Regions from separate parts of the Cupriavidus sp. a3 genome, predicted to be linked through region 1. Evidence: predicted binding sites of a transcription regulator. Region 1 holds the regulator's gene; each other region holds the start of a gene.
What was found. Region 1 encodes LexA, which represses DNA repair genes until DNA is damaged. Its sites were predicted from a motif close to ACTGTATNNNNATACAGT; they were not measured.
Positions count from the first base shown of each region.

Region 2: a site for LexA is predicted at 3,807-3,824, ahead of imuA (translesion DNA synthesis-associated protein ImuA). Genes of this name have one in related genera too.
Region 3: a site for LexA is predicted at 3,584-3,601, ahead of ACAD63_RS00030 (DUF4007 family protein). Genes of this name have one in related genera too.

Region 1 covers NZ_CP170643.1:1,536,442-1,541,911, reverse strand. Annotated here, with positions in the region: gene ACAD63_RS07395 (replicative DNA helicase) at 1-221, opposite strand, end outside; gene rplI (50S ribosomal protein L9) at 407-859, opposite strand; gene rpsR (30S ribosomal protein S18) at 891-1,169, opposite strand; gene priB (primosomal replication protein N) at 1,173-1,472, opposite strand; gene rpsF (30S ribosomal protein S6) at 1,550-1,924, opposite strand; gene ACAD63_RS07370 (asparaginase) at 2,037-3,029, opposite strand; gene lexA (transcriptional repressor LexA) at 3,310-3,966, shown strand; gene ACAD63_RS07360 (hypothetical protein) at 4,080-4,247, shown strand; gene ACAD63_RS07355 (hypothetical protein) at 4,248-4,598, opposite strand; gene ACAD63_RS07350 (hypothetical protein) at 5,135-5,374, opposite strand.
Region 2 covers NZ_CP170644.1:1,458,461-1,463,930, forward strand. Annotated here, with positions in the region: gene ACAD63_RS28405 (error-prone DNA polymerase) at 1-1,335, opposite strand, end outside; gene ACAD63_RS28410 (Y-family DNA polymerase) at 1,332-2,900, opposite strand; gene imuA (translesion DNA synthesis-associated protein ImuA) at 2,833-3,756, opposite strand; gene ACAD63_RS28420 (PaaI family thioesterase) at 3,952-4,383, opposite strand; gene ACAD63_RS28425 (PQQ-dependent dehydrogenase, methanol/ethanol family) at 4,523-5,470, opposite strand, start outside.
Region 3 covers NZ_CP170643.1:2,895-8,364, reverse strand. Annotated here, with positions in the region: gene ACAD63_RS00035 (ATP-binding protein) at 1-2,576, opposite strand, end outside; gene ACAD63_RS00030 (DUF4007 family protein) at 2,569-3,495, opposite strand; gene ACAD63_RS00025 (ATP-binding protein) at 4,144-5,470, shown strand, end outside.

The sequences.
Region 1 (5,470 bases):
ATCACGTCGGCCGGCTTTGTGGCCGAGATCAACCGGGCGATGCTCTGGAAGATCATCCGGTGGTCGAAGCGGTAGAAATCCGCCTCCGAAAGGAAGTCCGCAATGCGGTCCCAGGCGGCATTGTCCAGCAGCAGGCCACCGAGCACCGACTGCTCGGCTTCGATGGAATGCGGCGGGACCTTGAGGTTGTCGAGTTGGGGGTCGGCGACGGGCGCGTTCATGGGGAGGGATTATAACGGCGGGACGCTGGCAGGAGGACGCACTACACCGGACATTTGCCGGACGTGCGTCCAACATCTGCCGGCCAGCGCCAGCGGGCAACAAAAAAGGCAGGAGCCAGGGCTCCTGCCTTTTCTGCTTGCAGTGCTTCGGGCGGCGCCGCGCAGCGGCACCGCTGCAGCGGGTCTTAGACCTGCTCGCCCAGCACCGACACGGTCACGTCGACCACGACGTCGGTGTGCAGCGCGACGCTGATCGGGTGGTCGCCCACCATCTTCAGCGGGCCGTTCGGCAGGCGAACCTGAGCCTTCTCGACCTTGAAGCCTTGGCCTTCCAGGGCCACGGCGATGTCGGCGTTGGTGACCGAGCCGAACAGACGGCCGTCCACACCCGACTTCTGGCTGACCTGGACGGTCAGGCCGTTCAGCTTCTCGCCTTCGGCTTGCGCCGCGACCAGCTTCTCGGCGGCGGCCTTTTCCAGCTCGGCGCGCTTGACTTCGAATTCGGCGATCGCGGTTTGCGTGGCGCGGCGCGCCTTCTTCGACGGGATCAGGAAGTTACGAGCGTAACCGTCCTTCACCTTGACGATGTCACCCAGGTTGCCCAGGTTGATGACTTTTTCCAGCAGAATGACTTGCATCGTGTTTTCTCCGTTACGGACCTAGGGCCTATCAGTTCTTGTGCAGGTCGGTGTACGGCAGCAGCGCGAGGAAACGCGCACGCTTGATCGCCGTATCCAGCTGACGCTGATAGTGGGCCTTGGTACCGGTCAGGCGGGCCGGCGTGATCTTGCCGTTGTCGCCGATGAAGTCCTTCAGGGTGTCCAGATCCTTGTAGTCGATCTGTTCCACGCCAGCCACGGTGAAGCGGCAGAAGCGCTTGCGCTTGAACAGCGGGTTCTGTTGCTGGAAGCGCTTCTTGTTCTTGTTGTCACGTTTGACGAATGCCATGATTCAATCCTTTACGAATGCTTTACATCCGGTGATGTGAAAGACGAGAGCCTTGCTGTTGCGGTGCTTGCGGGCGAGGAATCCTTCGCAGTCGAGCAGCGTGCCGAGCGGTAACCGCTCAAGCCGCTGACCCACCGGCCCGATCCCCATTGCCGCGATGGCAAACTCAACCTGCCGTGGCGTTTCCGCCTCGACCGTCTCGCCGCTGTACTGCAGGATGCAGTTCACGACGGGCACTCCGGCCGGGGTATAGCGCAGGGCATCGCGTTCCGCCAAAGTGGCGGCAAGCCGAAGTTGGTTCAACGCGGGGCCTCTTGCCGTTTGCCATCCGTGCCGCCAGGGCCGACATGGTCAGCCTGGGCGCGCACCGCAGTCCGCACTCAGGCGGCCTGGCCTTCGGTGGTCGTTTGCGCGGCCTTGCGGGCTTCTTCGCGCTGCACTTCCTTCATCATCGGCGAAGGAGCGGTTTCAGCCTTCTTGGTCTGCACGATCAGGTGGCGCAGAACGGCGTCGTTGAACTTGAAGGCGTGTTCCAGTTCAGCCAGCGTGTCCTTGCCGCATTCGATGTTCAGGCAAACGTAGTGAGCCTTGGCCAGCTTCTGGATCATGTAGGCCATCTGGCGACGGCCCCAGTCTTCCACGCGGTGAACGTTGCCGTTCTGCGAGGTCACGAGCTGCTTGTAGCGCTCGATCATGGCCGGCACTTGCTCGCTCTGGTCCGGGTGGACGATGAAGACGATTTCGTAATGACGCATTGACGCTCCTTTTGGGATTAGCCACCCGGGCGTCACGAGTCCGGTGCGGCAAGGTTGAATAGCCTTAAATTATAGCCCGGCGCCAACGGGGCGCGCAAGCGGCAAGGCTGGCTCAGGCTTTGGCAAAGGCGGCCTGCAGGCGCACGGGATCCCGTGCCAGCGCAGGATCCGCCGCAAGCGCCAATGCCAGCAGTACCCTCGCCTTATACGGATTCAGGTCCGAGGCGGAGACAAAAACGCCATCGGACGGGCTGGGATGCGCCGGAATCGCCACATGACCTGCCCCGGTGCGCGAACTGCGCACCACCGCCACTCCGGCGGCGGCGGCATCCACCAGGGCCTCCGCCAGCACTTCGTGTATCGAGCCATTGCCGGCGGCGGCCACCACCAGGCCCGCCACGCCAGCCTGCACCAGCGCATCGACGGCGATCCGGCCCGGCTGCGCGTAGCTCGCCACGATCTCGACCACCGGCCATGCGCCCGGCATCGGACCGATCGCCCATGCCTGCCGGGGCGTGCGGGCAAAGCCCACGTAGTCGTCCTGCACCAGCCCGAGCGGCCCGCACTGGGACACGAAGGCATCCACCGCCGAGGTATGCGCCTTGGCAACATCGCGCGCCGCATGGATCTGCTGGTTCAGCACCACCAGCACGCCCTTTCCGCGCGCATCCGGATACGCCGCCACCCGTACCGCGTCGAGCAGGTTGAGCGGCCCGTCGGCCGACAGCGAGGTGGACGGCCGCATCGCCGCCGTCATCACCACCGGGACCGGGCACGCCTGGGTCAGGTGCAGCGCCATCGCCGTTTCTTCCAGCGTATCGGTGCCGTGCGTGATCACGATGCCCGCCACATCCGCCTGCGCCGACCAGTGCTCGACGCGAGCGGCCAGCGCGACCCACAGCGCAAAGGTCATGTCCTTGCTGTCGACCTGCGCCACCTGCTCGGCTTCGATCCGTGCCACCGACTGCAGCGCCGGCACCGCCGCAAGCAACGACGACACGGGCACGGTGGCCGCCTGGTAGTGCGCGCTGCTGGCGGGGTTGCCGGAAGCGCCGGCAATGGTGCCGCCGGTAGCCAATACAACGATGCGAGGCAATTGGGTCATGGATGCTGGGGCTCAGGAAACAGAAGGGAATACATGCGCCGGGCGATGGAATCGCGATTGTAACGGCGGACTTCCACCGGAATGGCCCGCGCCGAGGCCGATCGGTTCACGCGCGCCAGCAAAAATTCTGCTTGCGCTGACGCCGATACTGTATAAAATCACAGCATACTGTTTAAACATACAGTGCCCGGCCCGCCGGATGCAGGATTTCGGGGACCGCCCAGTCCGTTGGGCAGCCCATCCAACCCTGCCCAGCGCGCCCGCACGGAACGGCGATCCCATGGCGACCCTGACACCCCGGCAGCAGCAGATTTTCGATCTGATCCGCAATACGATCCGCCGTACCGGCTTCCCGCCGACGCGTGCCGAGATTGCTGCCGAATTTGGCTTTTCCTCGCCAAATGCCGCGGAAGAGCACCTGCGCGCGTTGGCCCGCAAAGGCGTGATCGAGCTGACGCCTGGCGCCTCGCGCGGCATCCGCCTGAAGGTTTCGCGCAGCGACTCGGAAATGCCGGACCAGTTCTCGCTACCCATCCCCGACGTTTTGCAGCTGACGCTGCCGTTGGTTGGCCGCGTCGCAGCCGGCAGTCCCATCCTTGCCGCCGAACATATCGACCGCCAATACCAGGTGGACGCCTCGGTCTTCGATGAACGCCCCGACTACCTGCTGCGCGTGCGCGGCCTGAGCATGCGCGACGCCGGCATTCTCGACGGCGACCTGCTCGCCGTGCGCCGGGCCAGCGAAGCGCCCAACGGCAAGATCGTGGTGGCGCGACTCGGCGACGATGTCACGGTCAAGCGCCTGCAACGGCGCGGCGGCCATATCGAGCTGATCGCGGAAAACCCGGACTTCGCCAACATCATCGTTGAACCGGGGCGCGAAGAGTTTTCGCTGGAAGGCATCGCGGTCGGCCTGATCCGATCCTCCGGCTTCTAGCCGGTCACGGCAGGCGCTTCGCCTGCGCGGACCCACCCGCTTCCATTGCTTTGCAGACGCCGCCCGGCTTGCCGGGTGTTGACCCCGCTTTTGCCTGAAAAAGAGGTGCAACCATGCCGCAAACCCACCACGTCGCCGCCCGCCGCCCGGTCAAGCCGGTGCCCTTCCGCCAGTGCAAGGGCGTGCGCGTCTATCAGGGCGCGCAGCGCCGGACCATGGTAGGCAGCATGGCCGCGATCTGCAGGATGCTTGAACTGGAAACCACTAGCAAGCTGGCCTGATCAGCTACGCGCGCACGCCTTGGTTTCCGTCTCCAGTTCTTCCGGAGTCATCTGCGGGAACCATGTATTAGTCTTGCGCAACTCGACCGCCGTGCCATCCGGCCTGGCGGTCAGCGAGATCAGGTAGGCATACGCAAATTCGCCACTGATCTTTGGCTGTCCGATCCGGATTTCCATCTGGTTCTGTGCCGGCAGGTTGACCATCGTGGCTTCGTCGCCGAGATTGTTGCGCAGGCATTTGGCAACGTCAGCCATTTTTGCCGGCGTGAACAAGCGCATCGGCGGACGCGCACGAATATCTTTCTCCGATGTGCCGGTGGCGCATCCGGCCATCATCGCGGCCACTGCCACGCCAGCCCCTATTACCGCTGCTCGAAAGAACATACGACCCCTTTGGAATGCAAGGCGCGTATGGTACAGGAGCCACATCGATTGTGGGCGTCGCTGGCACTGAAAGGAGCGTCCAAGACGATGACGCAGGGATCTCCATCCCCTCCGCGCAAGCGCGTTTAGCCAGGCCACGCCAGGAAGAGTAGGCCCAGCCCGAGCACCACCGCCGCGAGGATCAAATAGTGGCGCCAGCCGTGCCTCGGATCACCGGTACGGTATGCATGATGGGAATGAGGGATGTGAGGTCTCATGGAGCGAATTGCCGAAAGCTCTTATCCCATCGTAGCCCTTTAAGACCAAGTCGTCCCGCTCGCGCAGCGTCCGCAGCATGCCGCAGCGCCGCCGTCTATTCCGATTCTCTAAGTGCAGTTCGCCTGCATAGGAAGCTGGCCGAAACGCCGCGCGTGTAAGGCGGCGGCACTGGTAAGCGCCAACGCGCCTGAGATGGCGAGTTGGTCGGCGAAGGAATCAAAATGCTTCGGAGTGGCCGCATGAGGCTACAGCCCGGTCTTAGTGTTCTCGACGCAAGCCTTTGCGTAAGCAATTGCTTCAGCCATCGCCTCTTCCTCGCTATTGAACGTGGCTTTGATCTTGTGTCGCAAGCCTGGGACAAACTCGTTTGCGTGATCGATTCTGCGCTCGAACAATACCGATGCCTCCCAGGATCCAGATTTCGACTTCCAGACCGTGCAGTGGCAGAAATACTCCCCTTCTTCGACCAAGGCATGGCTCGACATGGCGCGCTCCCATCGTTTCAGAGGAATCCTAGCATGATGAAAGAACGCCCCATCCGCTTCAACGGCAAGCCTCATCGCCCTCGTCCATCTGCTCGG
Region 2 (5,470 bases), on a different contig from region 1:
GGCCTGCTCGGGGCTGACCTCGGTCACATACAGGCAGAAGCACACCAGCGAGTTGGCGGCCGAGCCGCGGCCCTGGCACAGGATGCCGTTGGCGCGGGCAAAGCGCACGATGTCGTGCACGGTGAGAAAGAAGGGCTCGTACTGTTTTTCCTCGATCAGCTGCAGCTCTTCCTCCAGTTGCTTTTCCCATTCCGGCTTCAGGCCATTTGGAAAACGTTCGGCCTTGCCGCGCTTCACTTCCTCGCGCAGGTAAGAGATCGGCGTGAAGCCCGGCGGCACCAGCTCCTCGGGATATTCATAACGCAGCATGCCCAGCGAGAAATCACACTGCGCGGCAATCTTCAGCGTCTGCGCCAGCGCATCGCGCGGGTACAGGCGCGACAGCACCTGGCGCATGCGCAGGTGCTGCTCGGCATTGGGCGCCAGCGCCATGCCGCATTCGGCCAGCGGCTGGCCGAGCCGGATCGCGGTCATCACGTCCGACAGCGGCTTGCGCGAGCGCACGTGCATGGTGACCGCGCCGGCGGCGGCCAGCGGCACGCCGGTCTGCGCCGACACGGCTTCCAGGCGCGCGCGGTGCAAGCCGTCGGCATGGCCTTGCAGCAGTTCCAGTGCGATCCATGCGCGCTCGCCGAAGACGTCGCGGCACCACTGCGCCTGTTCGCGCAGCAGCTCGGGATCGGCGCAATAGTCGGGCAGCAGCAGCGCCAGGCAGCCCGGCATGCCGCGCAGGTGGGCTTCGTCGCCGGTCGGCGCGGCGATGTCCTCGGGGTGCAACCGGTAGCTGCCCTTCTGCGCGCGGCGGCGGCCCAGCGTGATCAGCTCGGACAGGTTGCCGAAGCCGTCGCGGTGCCGGGCGATCAGCACCAGCCGCAGCGGGGGGCGGTCGGGGCGGTCGGAGCGATCCGCAGGCGGCAGGCTGAAGCGGCTGCCAATCAGCAGCGCGAAGCCGTCGGCGGCGGCGGCCAGCGCCTGCAGCCGCTGGTGGCGGCTGGCGTGCGCGGCAGGGTCGTCCTCGCCGGTATCGGCGTCGCCTTCGGGATCGAGCAGCGGCTCGTCGATGTCCGCCTCCGCGCCGCGCGCCGCGCTGCGTGCCACCGCGTCGTGCAGGCGCTTGCGCAGCGTCTGGATCGCATCGTGCGCGCGCGCGGTGCCGGCCACCGAGCATTCATCCGTCAGTGCCAGCCCGCGGTAGCCCAGGCCGAAGGCGCGTTCGATCAGCTCGCCCGGGTGCGAGGCGCCGGTGAGGAAGGTGAAGTTGGAGATGCAGTGCAGCTCCACGTAGTCCGGCAGCGCCGGCAGCAGGCCGGGCAGCGAAGGGATCACCGGCGTCATGCGAACAGCCCGTGCAGGAACCAGCGGTACTCGCTGCCCTCGTCCGCGCCGTGGCCGGGGCGCTCGCGATAGATCCAGCAGCGCAGGCCGTCGGCGCGCTCGGCGATGAAGTAATCGCGCGTGGCTAATGCACCGTCCCACCAGCCGGCCTCGATGCGCTCGGGCCGGCTCAGCAGCGCCAGCGGCCCGCCGTGGCTGGGGCGGTGCTGCTGCACCGGCAGCGGCAGCGGTTGCGGCAGCAGCCACAGCGGGCGCTCCGGCAGCGGGCCGGGCATGCCGCCAGCCTTGCCACCGGGCTGCGGTTCGTCGACCGGCACCCAGCGGTTGGCGCGCTCGGGACGGTGGTCGGCCAAGGGCCGCGGCTGCAGCACGTTGTCACGGCCCAGCCGCGCCATCAGCGTATCGAGCAGGCGGCCCAGGTCTTCCGGCGAGCCGCCGGGCTCTGGGAACAGCGCGTCGCTCTGCGGCACGCAGGCCTGCATCGCTTCCACGCGCAGCGCCAGGCCGGTGACCGGGGCGTGGAAGTTGAGCTTGTCGAGCTTTTCGCGCAGCAGCCGCGACAGGTGCGCGGGATCGCGGCTGGGCTGGGCGAGGCCGAGCGCGACCGGCGTCCCTTCGGTATCGACGCCGCGCCGGTAGCGCTCATGCTCCAGCACCAGCGCGCAGCGCGTGACGCCGGCCTGCAGCAGCGCCAGCCAGCCGGCCAGCGCCAGCAGCAGGCGCTGCGCGCCGGCCAGCACGCCTTCGGCGGATTCGATGCGCCCGGGCAGGTCCATGCGCTGCGCGAACGTGGGCGGCGCCGCGTACCAGGCAAAGCGCGCCGGGGCCTCGCCATAGGCCTGGTCCAGCCGCGCCAGCAGCGCCGGGCCCAGCCGCCGGGTCAGGCCGGCGCGCGGCAGGCGCCGCACCTCGCCCAGCGTGCGGCAGCCGATGCCGTCGAGCCAGGCCGGGTCGGCCAGCGTGTGCAGCGCCTCGACCGGCAGGCGGTCGAGCAGCCGGTGCAGCCGCGCCATGCCCACCGCCCGGCGCGCGGGCCGCACCACGCCGCGGCGGGTGCGCCGCAGCGGCTGGCGCGCCAGCCAGGCGGCGCCGTGCGCGGTCGGGCCGCTGCCCACCTGGGCAATGGTGCCGAGCTGGCGCACGCAGGCGCGCACCGCGCGGCACAGCGCGCGGTGGCCGCCAAAGAGGCGCAGGCTGGCGGTGACGTCGAGCATCACGGTGGCCGCTTCCGGTTCCTCGTCGAAGGTCACGGCCGGCGTGAAGCGCAGCAGCGCCAGCGCCACCGTTTCCATTAGCGCCTCTTCCGCAACCAGGTCGCGTTCCAGCTGCACGATGTCCGCCGACAGCGCCTGCACGCCGCCGCGGCGCATGCCGTAGCGCACGCCCAGCTGCATCGCGGGACCGTTGGCCAGCACCACCTGCTCCTGCGCCATCACCGCCACCGGCAGCGCATGGTGCAGCGTGCCGGTGACGGAGGATGGGCTGGAGGCAGCCGGCTCAGGCCAGTTGGGCTGCAGTGCGTCCAGGGGCAGGCGCGGCAGGTGCACCGCGATCCAGTACGGCATCGGTAGAAGACTGAGAAGACGAAGACACAACGGAAGGCGCGGCGGCCGGGGCGCCGGCGGGCACGGGCCAGGCGGCCGTGCGCATGGCTGCCTCCATCCCGCCCAGGCGCAGCAGCAACGGCGTATCGCGCACCGGCCCGCGTCGCTTGTGGAGGGTGATCGACAGCACATTGCCAGGCTGCGGCGCCAGCAGCAGGCGCAGCACCGCCGGCGACGACTCGCGCAGCGCCGCGGCCGGGCGCAGCGCCCACACCACCGCGTCGCCGGCTTGGGCCAGCACCTGCAGCCGGCGCAGCGCCTCGGGCCGGGCCGCGGGCAGCCACACCAGCACGCCGCCGAAGGCCTGGCTGCGCAGCACCTGCTCGGCCGCCCACAGCATGTCGGCCTGTTGCGCAGCCTTGGCCGCGCCGGCTGGCGGGCGCAGCCAGTACAGCTGGCGCGCCGGCAGGCCGGCCGCGGCCAGGCCCATGGCATTGGGCAAGCAAGGCGGCGCCACCAGCGCGATGCGGCGCCCTGCCCCGGCCAGCACGCGCAGCGCCGGCAGCAGCAGGCGCAGTTCGCCCGCGCCGCCCTGCGTGGTCAGCAGTTCGGTCAGTCCGCCCGCCGGCCAGCCGCCGCCCGGCAGTTCGGCCGAGAGCGCGTCATACCCGGTCGGGCACACCGCGGCGCTGCCGGCACGGCCAAGCTGGCCGGCGCGCCACAGGCCGGGATAGCGCTGCTCGAGCGCCGACAGCGCCTGCTGCCGGGTAGCGTGGGCTGCCGGGGCTGCCGGGGCTGCGGACCTGGCCGGCGTCGGCGCAGGGAAAAGAACGCCCTCCGCCGCCATGGGCGGGGCTGCGTACGATTGCGCAGGCATGTGAAGTCGGTGTCGCTCGCGGGAAGCGAGGAAATAGGATATTTACGATAACTGTATATTTATACAGTATCGAGGCAAGCGCAAGGGGTAGACGCGCGAAGGATGCCAGGGTGGTGCGCGGAGCACCGGAGGAACGGATCGGGCGGACGGGCTCCGCCTCCGAAGAAGAGAAAGGGGCGCGAACGCCCCGTGGGCCTACTTCAGGTATTTCATCGTGGCAACGCCGGTCGCCACCAGCAACTCCTGGTCAAGCCAGACCTCGGCACGCGAAAAGAAAATCGAGCGCCCGCGCCGATCGACGGTGCCCTTGGCCGTCAACACACTGCCCGTGCCGTTGCTCAGGAAGTTGGAAGTCAGCGACAGCGTCACCGCATGCCGCGCCGCCTCGCCCGGCGCCGAGAACAGGCCGGCATAGCCGGTGGCGGCGTCCAGCAGCGTGCAGATCGTGCCGCCATGGACCACGCGGCTGCGGTTCAGCATGCTGGACGTGACCGGCAGTTCAAGCTCCACGTAATCGGGGCGCCACTGCGTGATGCGGACACCGATGCTTTCGAGGGCGGGATTGTCGAGAGAGAAACCGCCGCCGGCGCCACCCTCCATCACGATTTCCGTTGCTTGGATTTTCATTTCACTGCTCACCACGGCTAAATTTGTCCAGGCGGTATTTCCTCGCGATTCGCGGCCCCAAACAATTCCGATTTGGCGAACAGCCACTTTGGCGTGCACGAAGCGCGCGGGCCAGTGCCGGCCCGCGCGCGCACTTCCGTCAGGGCTTCTTCGGCCGCACCGCGTCGGCGGTGCCCTGGATAAATGCCTGGATCTTGACCACGTCCTCCGCCGTCAGCTTGCCGGTGAAATCCGGCATGCCCTTCTGCACCAACGGCCCGTTGAACAGGATCTTGTCCAGGTGCTCGATCATCGGCGCGCCGACATAGGCCAGGTTGGGAATATTGCCGCCCTTGTCGACACCCGGCACGCCATGGCAGAAGACGCAGTTGTTGACGTAGAGCTTCTGCCCGTCGGCGACCTTGGCCGGGTCGTATTTCACCCCGCTCAGCAGCGGCGCCATCGCGTAGGGCGCCGACTCGGGCATCGGCTTCTTGCCGTTGAGCACAAAGGTGTAGACCCGTCCCGGCGCCTGCCTGTCGCTGCCGCGCTGGCTCAGGCCATACACGCCGCCCCAGCCCACCGCCACCGACACATACTGCTTGCCGTCGAGCAGGTAGGTCACCGGCGCCGCCACCACGCCGGAGCCGGTCGGCGCCTGCCACAGCTTCTCGCCGGTGCCGGCGTGATACGCCACCAGCCGCCCGTCCGCCGTGCCCTGGAACACCAGGTTGCCGGCGGTCGCGAGCGTGCCGCCGTTCCACGGGCCGGCATGGTCCTGGTGCCATACCGCCTTCTGCGCCAGCGGGTCCCACGCGATCAGCCGCCCCATCGGCTTGCTCCTGGGGGGCTCGGCATTGACCAGCATGCCCAGGTTCCAGCCCACGCCGCGATGCGCCTCGGGAGAGTCCTTCTGGTTGTGGGCCCACTCCTTGTTGTCGGCCAGCGTCAGCGGCACGTGCTGCGCCGGGATAAAGGCCAGCCCCAGCTTCGGGTGGAACGACATCGAATGCCAGTTGTGCGCGCCGAACGGCCCCGGCACGATATCCGCCGGCTTGCCCGAAGTGTCCGACTGCGGCGTCTCGATCGGCCGGCCGTCCTTGTCATA
Region 3 (5,470 bases), 1.5 Mb from region 1:
CCACGTGCCGCCTCCAATGGATCATTCGCCTCTGAGGCATGTCCAACATCAGCCAGGATTTGCGATATCCCCTTCAGGATCCGTGTTCGCTCTTCGTCGATAACGATCCAGCGAAGGGAGAATCGCTTTGGATCCTGCAAGTATTCGTCAATATCGGCATCGGTCAATCGCGGAATGAATATCCCATCCTTGTAGACGGCGATGTTCGATTTGTGAGCCAATACAAAGGCAGCGAAGAGAACTGGCTGAATACCTACCTTTAGCCCATATGGAGGTGAGGACCAAAGCTCGTGGATCGAACTCGCCTTAACCTTGGAGGCCGCGTCAGAAAAAAGATTGCGTGTCTCCTGCCAAAGCTTGGCAAATGAGTGCGGATCATTACTGTCTGGGGGCGAGAAACGCCACTGTCCGTTGTCGCCCTCTTGATGCAAGCCAGTGCTTCTCAGGAGCGTTTCATAGAGACCACGTTCTGCGGGGAAGCCATCGATACTCAAGTTTTCGAAACCTTCGAAGTCGAGCATGCGATGCAGGAGATCGCGGCGGGCTTTGACGCTGTTACTTGACACGCTATCCCGGTTGACAAGCTCGCTCCAAACAGAAGGGCAATACGCATAAAGCTCATCCGCAAGTTCCGAAGCTACAGCCGATAGGCGTGACCCGGTATCCATCGGCGCCTCCCCGCCATCGAACCAATGAGCGCCACTTATGGCCGCTTGCAGCTGCTCTTCCAGGTTCGCCTGAGCTGCGGCTAGACGCGCATGGACTTCACGACGTGCCACGGCATCGCCGCCAAGCTCATGCCGGTTCTTGACGCTTTCTAGTGCTTGGAGCTCAGAGCTCAATTCCTCAATGCGCGCATGGTTCTTCGGAATTCCAATAAGCACTGGCCATGGATCCTTGCGTGCCCATTCTTGTGCTCGCTTCAGCGCGCTCTTATAGCTCACCCCGCGACCGGGCAGTGCGAGCGCAAACAATCCGAACTCTCCCTTGGATGGAGCATAGTTGTTTGCCAAGCGCTCCGCGTCCTCAAGCCGATGCAACGATAGGTTCATCCAGCGCATTGTGCCAGTCTCATGGTAGTGGCGCTTCGCTACTACCGGATGTAAGCCCATGAGCTGGGATAGGTGAGCGAAGTCCACGCCTGGCGAGGACGCCAGAGTCTGAGCGATTGCAGAATCAATGTCGAAGTCACTGCCTTCGAATACCGACCAAGCGCCGATGTGCTTCTTAAAAAGGGCAACGCGCATAAGCGCTAGCTGTTCCAGCCCCTTCTCAATTTCGTCCGCCGGGCGCTTGAAAAAGATTGCACCAAGGACGGTAGCGTCAGCTGCAAGGCCAGAGCCATTGCGGAAAAGGTCAATGATGGCAATGTTCTTAATCAATTGAACCAGGAACGGATCGCCCGTCTTGGCTTCTGTGCGTTCGATTGCCTCGACTGCTTGCGACCAGCGGTGGCCGTCTGGAGATGCAAGGATCGAAAGCTCAAGGTTCGCTCGGAGGTAGTCCCAATAATTGTCTGGTCGATACCAAGTAGCTTCGGGCACTTCGGTGGAGCGCAGATAGGCTTGGAACCCATTTGGTTCCATGGAGGATAGGAATCCAAAGATGCTGCGTTCGTTCTGACCAAATTGCCGTTTAGAAATCGGGCCAAGAAGCGCGGCCATCGATGGGTGCAAAGGCCAGCATCGGGCAAGAGATTCTGCGAATTTGCTACCAACAGCCGGCCGGCGCGATCGGATCGAGTTCGCGATGACCTGAGACGCGTCGAACCGCCACTCTGGGCTTCTGTCAGTTTCAATCGCTCGACCGATTAATTCTACGACTTCGTCGCTTGGGGCAACGAACGGTAAGTCCACATAGCGACCTTGCACCTTCGACCAATCGTCCCGGGTATCGATTCCAAGTCGCGCGGCGTACTGAGCGAAGGATTGATGGAGAATGCCAACGATGACCAGCCGGCCATTGACACGAGCGGCAGCTTCTGCCAGTTCTTGAAAAAAATAAACATCATCGCCATTGCCGAGGGCAGATGCTTCCAGGAACTTGCCCATCTCATCCAGAATGACCAAAACCCCATCTAGGGAGCGGTCTTCTGCAGTTTGGCAAAGCTCATTGATTAGCGCGGTCGGTGAAATCTTGCGATGGTCTGTGCCCTTTCCCTTGGCTTTTCGCAAGGAAGAATTAATCTCCGCTACAACGCTTCCGCGCTTTCCGACAACGGGAACGGTTAGCCAGCCTTTTCGCGCGGGGAAAGCTCGGTCGAAAGCGGGCATAGAGTCGAGACCGAGAGCTTTGCGAGCCAGTGCTCGCAAAGACTTGTCAATATGCAACGCACTCGCGAGCGCAACTGCTAGAGACGACTTGCCTCCTCCGAATGGGCCGGTCCAAGTGAATGAGCGTTGATTTGTTTCTGCCAGTTGGATGGCCATGCTGTCCAGAACAGCGGTAGCGGTGGCATTACGGATATACCCGCTAAGGGCGTCTTTGCGGCCCAGGTCCGCATCGACGCGAATCGAGCGCTGATAGTGCCGCGAAATTCGGACAATATCCGACAGGAGGTAGTCCTTGTCATTCATATGCAATTCGAATTAGGTTCAGGCGCAAAGTCTCGCTGTCGCCGGTCTTCTTATGGACTTGGCGGAGGCCCGCCGTGTCCGTCCAGGCCAAGTGGTCATTGGTGAGGTCGGACAGAGCCATCAGCCTTTCTGCGACTGAGTCCTCGTCGAGCTTGAACACACGTCCAGGAGCGCCTTCTCCATAAGCGACCGTCTCGAATGCCAGCGAACTAAGCCCCGGAGCAGATCGCTCCCAGTAGTCCAGCAGGGCATAAGCAAACAGGCCATCATGCAGCGTTACCTTAGGTCCTCGCCGAAAAGCGTACTGGCCCTTATGAACCTCTTGCAGCAAGCCCAATTCTCCAAGCAGCGGTTCAGCAAAGTCCTCTGGCGTACCGCCGGCAAACCTCGGCGCGTAGCTTCTTAAGCATGTCTCTAAGTCACGCGAAAGCGTGGATGCAGACAATCGTCGCTGCGGGGCTAGCTTGCGAGCATAGACCTCCAACATCGGCTCGAGCTCTTGGCGTGTAAAAGTCGGTGTTGTCACATGGTTGAAGAGCCAGCGCCACGTGGTCGAGCGCTTGCCTTCGCCGGCCAAGCACCAATGAGCGAGCCATGCCGTAGCGGGGTTCTCTGCGTAAGGGTCAAGCCCTCCATCAGACAAAATCTCCCGGCCGATTGTGGAGATGACGAAGGAGTCCGGATCGTCTACTGAATCACGAATCACATCGCAGGCCATCGCCCAATGTCGGATCGAAGCGACCATGTTCTTACCAACGCCAAACGAAGCAATGGCTTTTTCGTCAGTAAATGTGGACTTAGGGACCTTTCCTCCCTCGATAGCCTGATCGAAGGCCTTCTTAAGCCACATTTGGCGAAGAGGGAAGGTCTCGTGGCCAGAGAAGTGGATGGGAGTCGCCGATTGCTGAGATGTCTTCATTGCGCCATTTTAGCGGCTATGCGGAACTGGCGGTAGCCACCAGTTCGACACGAACCACCTGAATGCGAAATTGCCACAGCGTCACTATACTGTACATTTGTACAGTATGTGGTTACTTTCCGATGCCGGTCCCGAGCAAAGTAACCTATTGGGCTCATTCCAGCTCTGGGCTAGCGGATACGGTTAGGGACCCTCGGATCCACCCGCCCGCTCCGCTCGCGAGCACATACGCCATATGATCTCCGGCTCGCTGCGCCGCAGTTTAACGTGCCTTACACCTCATAGTATTTGAATGGCGAATATGTGCGATGCCGCACGTAGCATGTTTTGAAAATGGTTCTTGCTGTCCTTGACTACTTGAGAGTCCGACAAGTCGCACGTGGCCGTAAGGCACGTGGGAACAGAATCGTCGAACGAGCTAACTGATGCGCAGGCGGCGGTCATTCCGTGCTTGGTGAGTCTTAGCTCCAACGCCATCCTGATTCCGAGAGACCTGCCGCGAGGCGGGTTTTCTTATTTCTAGGTGCCGGTTTCGGGCTCGCTCACCCGTCAACTCATGCGAGAGAAAAAATGCAAGCCGCTCCAACCACAATCCCCTCCTCCCAACGAACTTCCAACGCTGATGCCCTGAGCCTAGTTGGCGCCACAATGAAGGAAAAAGTCTTTCCGGTTCGCCTTGACCGTATGCTCGAGTCTCTTCGCTATGCGGAATACGACATGTCCCACGGTATGGGCGAAGCGATCGATAATTCAGTAGAGGCGGGAGCAGCGGACGTATGGGTTTTTACGGAAAACGAGATTAAGAAACTCGGCTCCAAATCTGTGGAGGTAATATCCCAGATCGCCGTCGTCGACAACGGTGAAGGGATGTCCAAGGACGTGTTGCATCGGTGCCTTGTCCTCGGTGAATCCCTGCGACAACCCAAGCCAAGTGGCAAGTCGGGAATCGGCAGATTTGGGGTAGGCATGACCTTGGGTGCGATCTCGCTTGGTCGTCGGGTTGAGGTATACGCGAGATCGAGCGGAGACGAGCCATTCTTGTTCACATACATTGATCTGGACGAGATCGCAAACAAGACACAGGTCACAATTCCTGAACCCCATCCGAAGGACCCGCCGGGGCATTTTAACAAGTTGCTTGCAGACTCCGGTGGCACCGTAGTGATTATCTCAAACTGTGACCGATTACAAACTGCACCAGTTGAATACGATAAGCCAATTTCCGCCTCGGATCAGATCAAACCTTTGATGGGCTTCCTCGGACGCACTTATCGCAAGTTCATCGACGCCGGGCGGAATTTTTGGCTAAATGGTGAGCCTGTCTTCCTGCATGATCCTCTCTATTTGATGGAGCCGACGTACCCGGAGCACAAAGCCGGTAAGCTCGACATCAAGGCTAAACTCAAGGGCGAAACCGAATTCGAACTAGCCGTGCCGAACATGCCTGGCAAAACCGCGAAAGTTAAGCTAAAGCTTACGCTATTGCCAAAGGAATGGCGTTCTGCAAAAAACTCGGGCGGAACGCAGTTCGCACGAGACCGAAAGATTCACGAAAATGAGGGCGTCTCGATCCTAAGGGCGGACCGTGAGGTGCTGTATGGAACGGTGCCTTTCATACTAGGCAAAAAGGGTCAGGCTCGCTCCTTGGAAATCGATCGCTGGTGGGGCTTGGAGATCTCCTTTCCGCCTGAGCTCGATGAATACTTCCATGTCCGCTATATCAAGCGTGGCGCTGAGCCTATCGCTTCCTTGCGCGACAAAATTCGAGAGCAAGTGTGGAGAGCTGTAAAAGAACTCCGCGAGGAAATTTCACGCGACTTGAATCAAGACCCGGCAAGCAAGGACCGAGAGCAAGGGGTGTTCGCCGATGCCGAAAGCGCAATGGCGGAAGCTGAGACGATACTGCCTAAGGGCAAGCGAGGAGTCGATACGCCGCCAGAGGAAGCGGAAAGGCAGCTGGGTGACGTGGCCAACC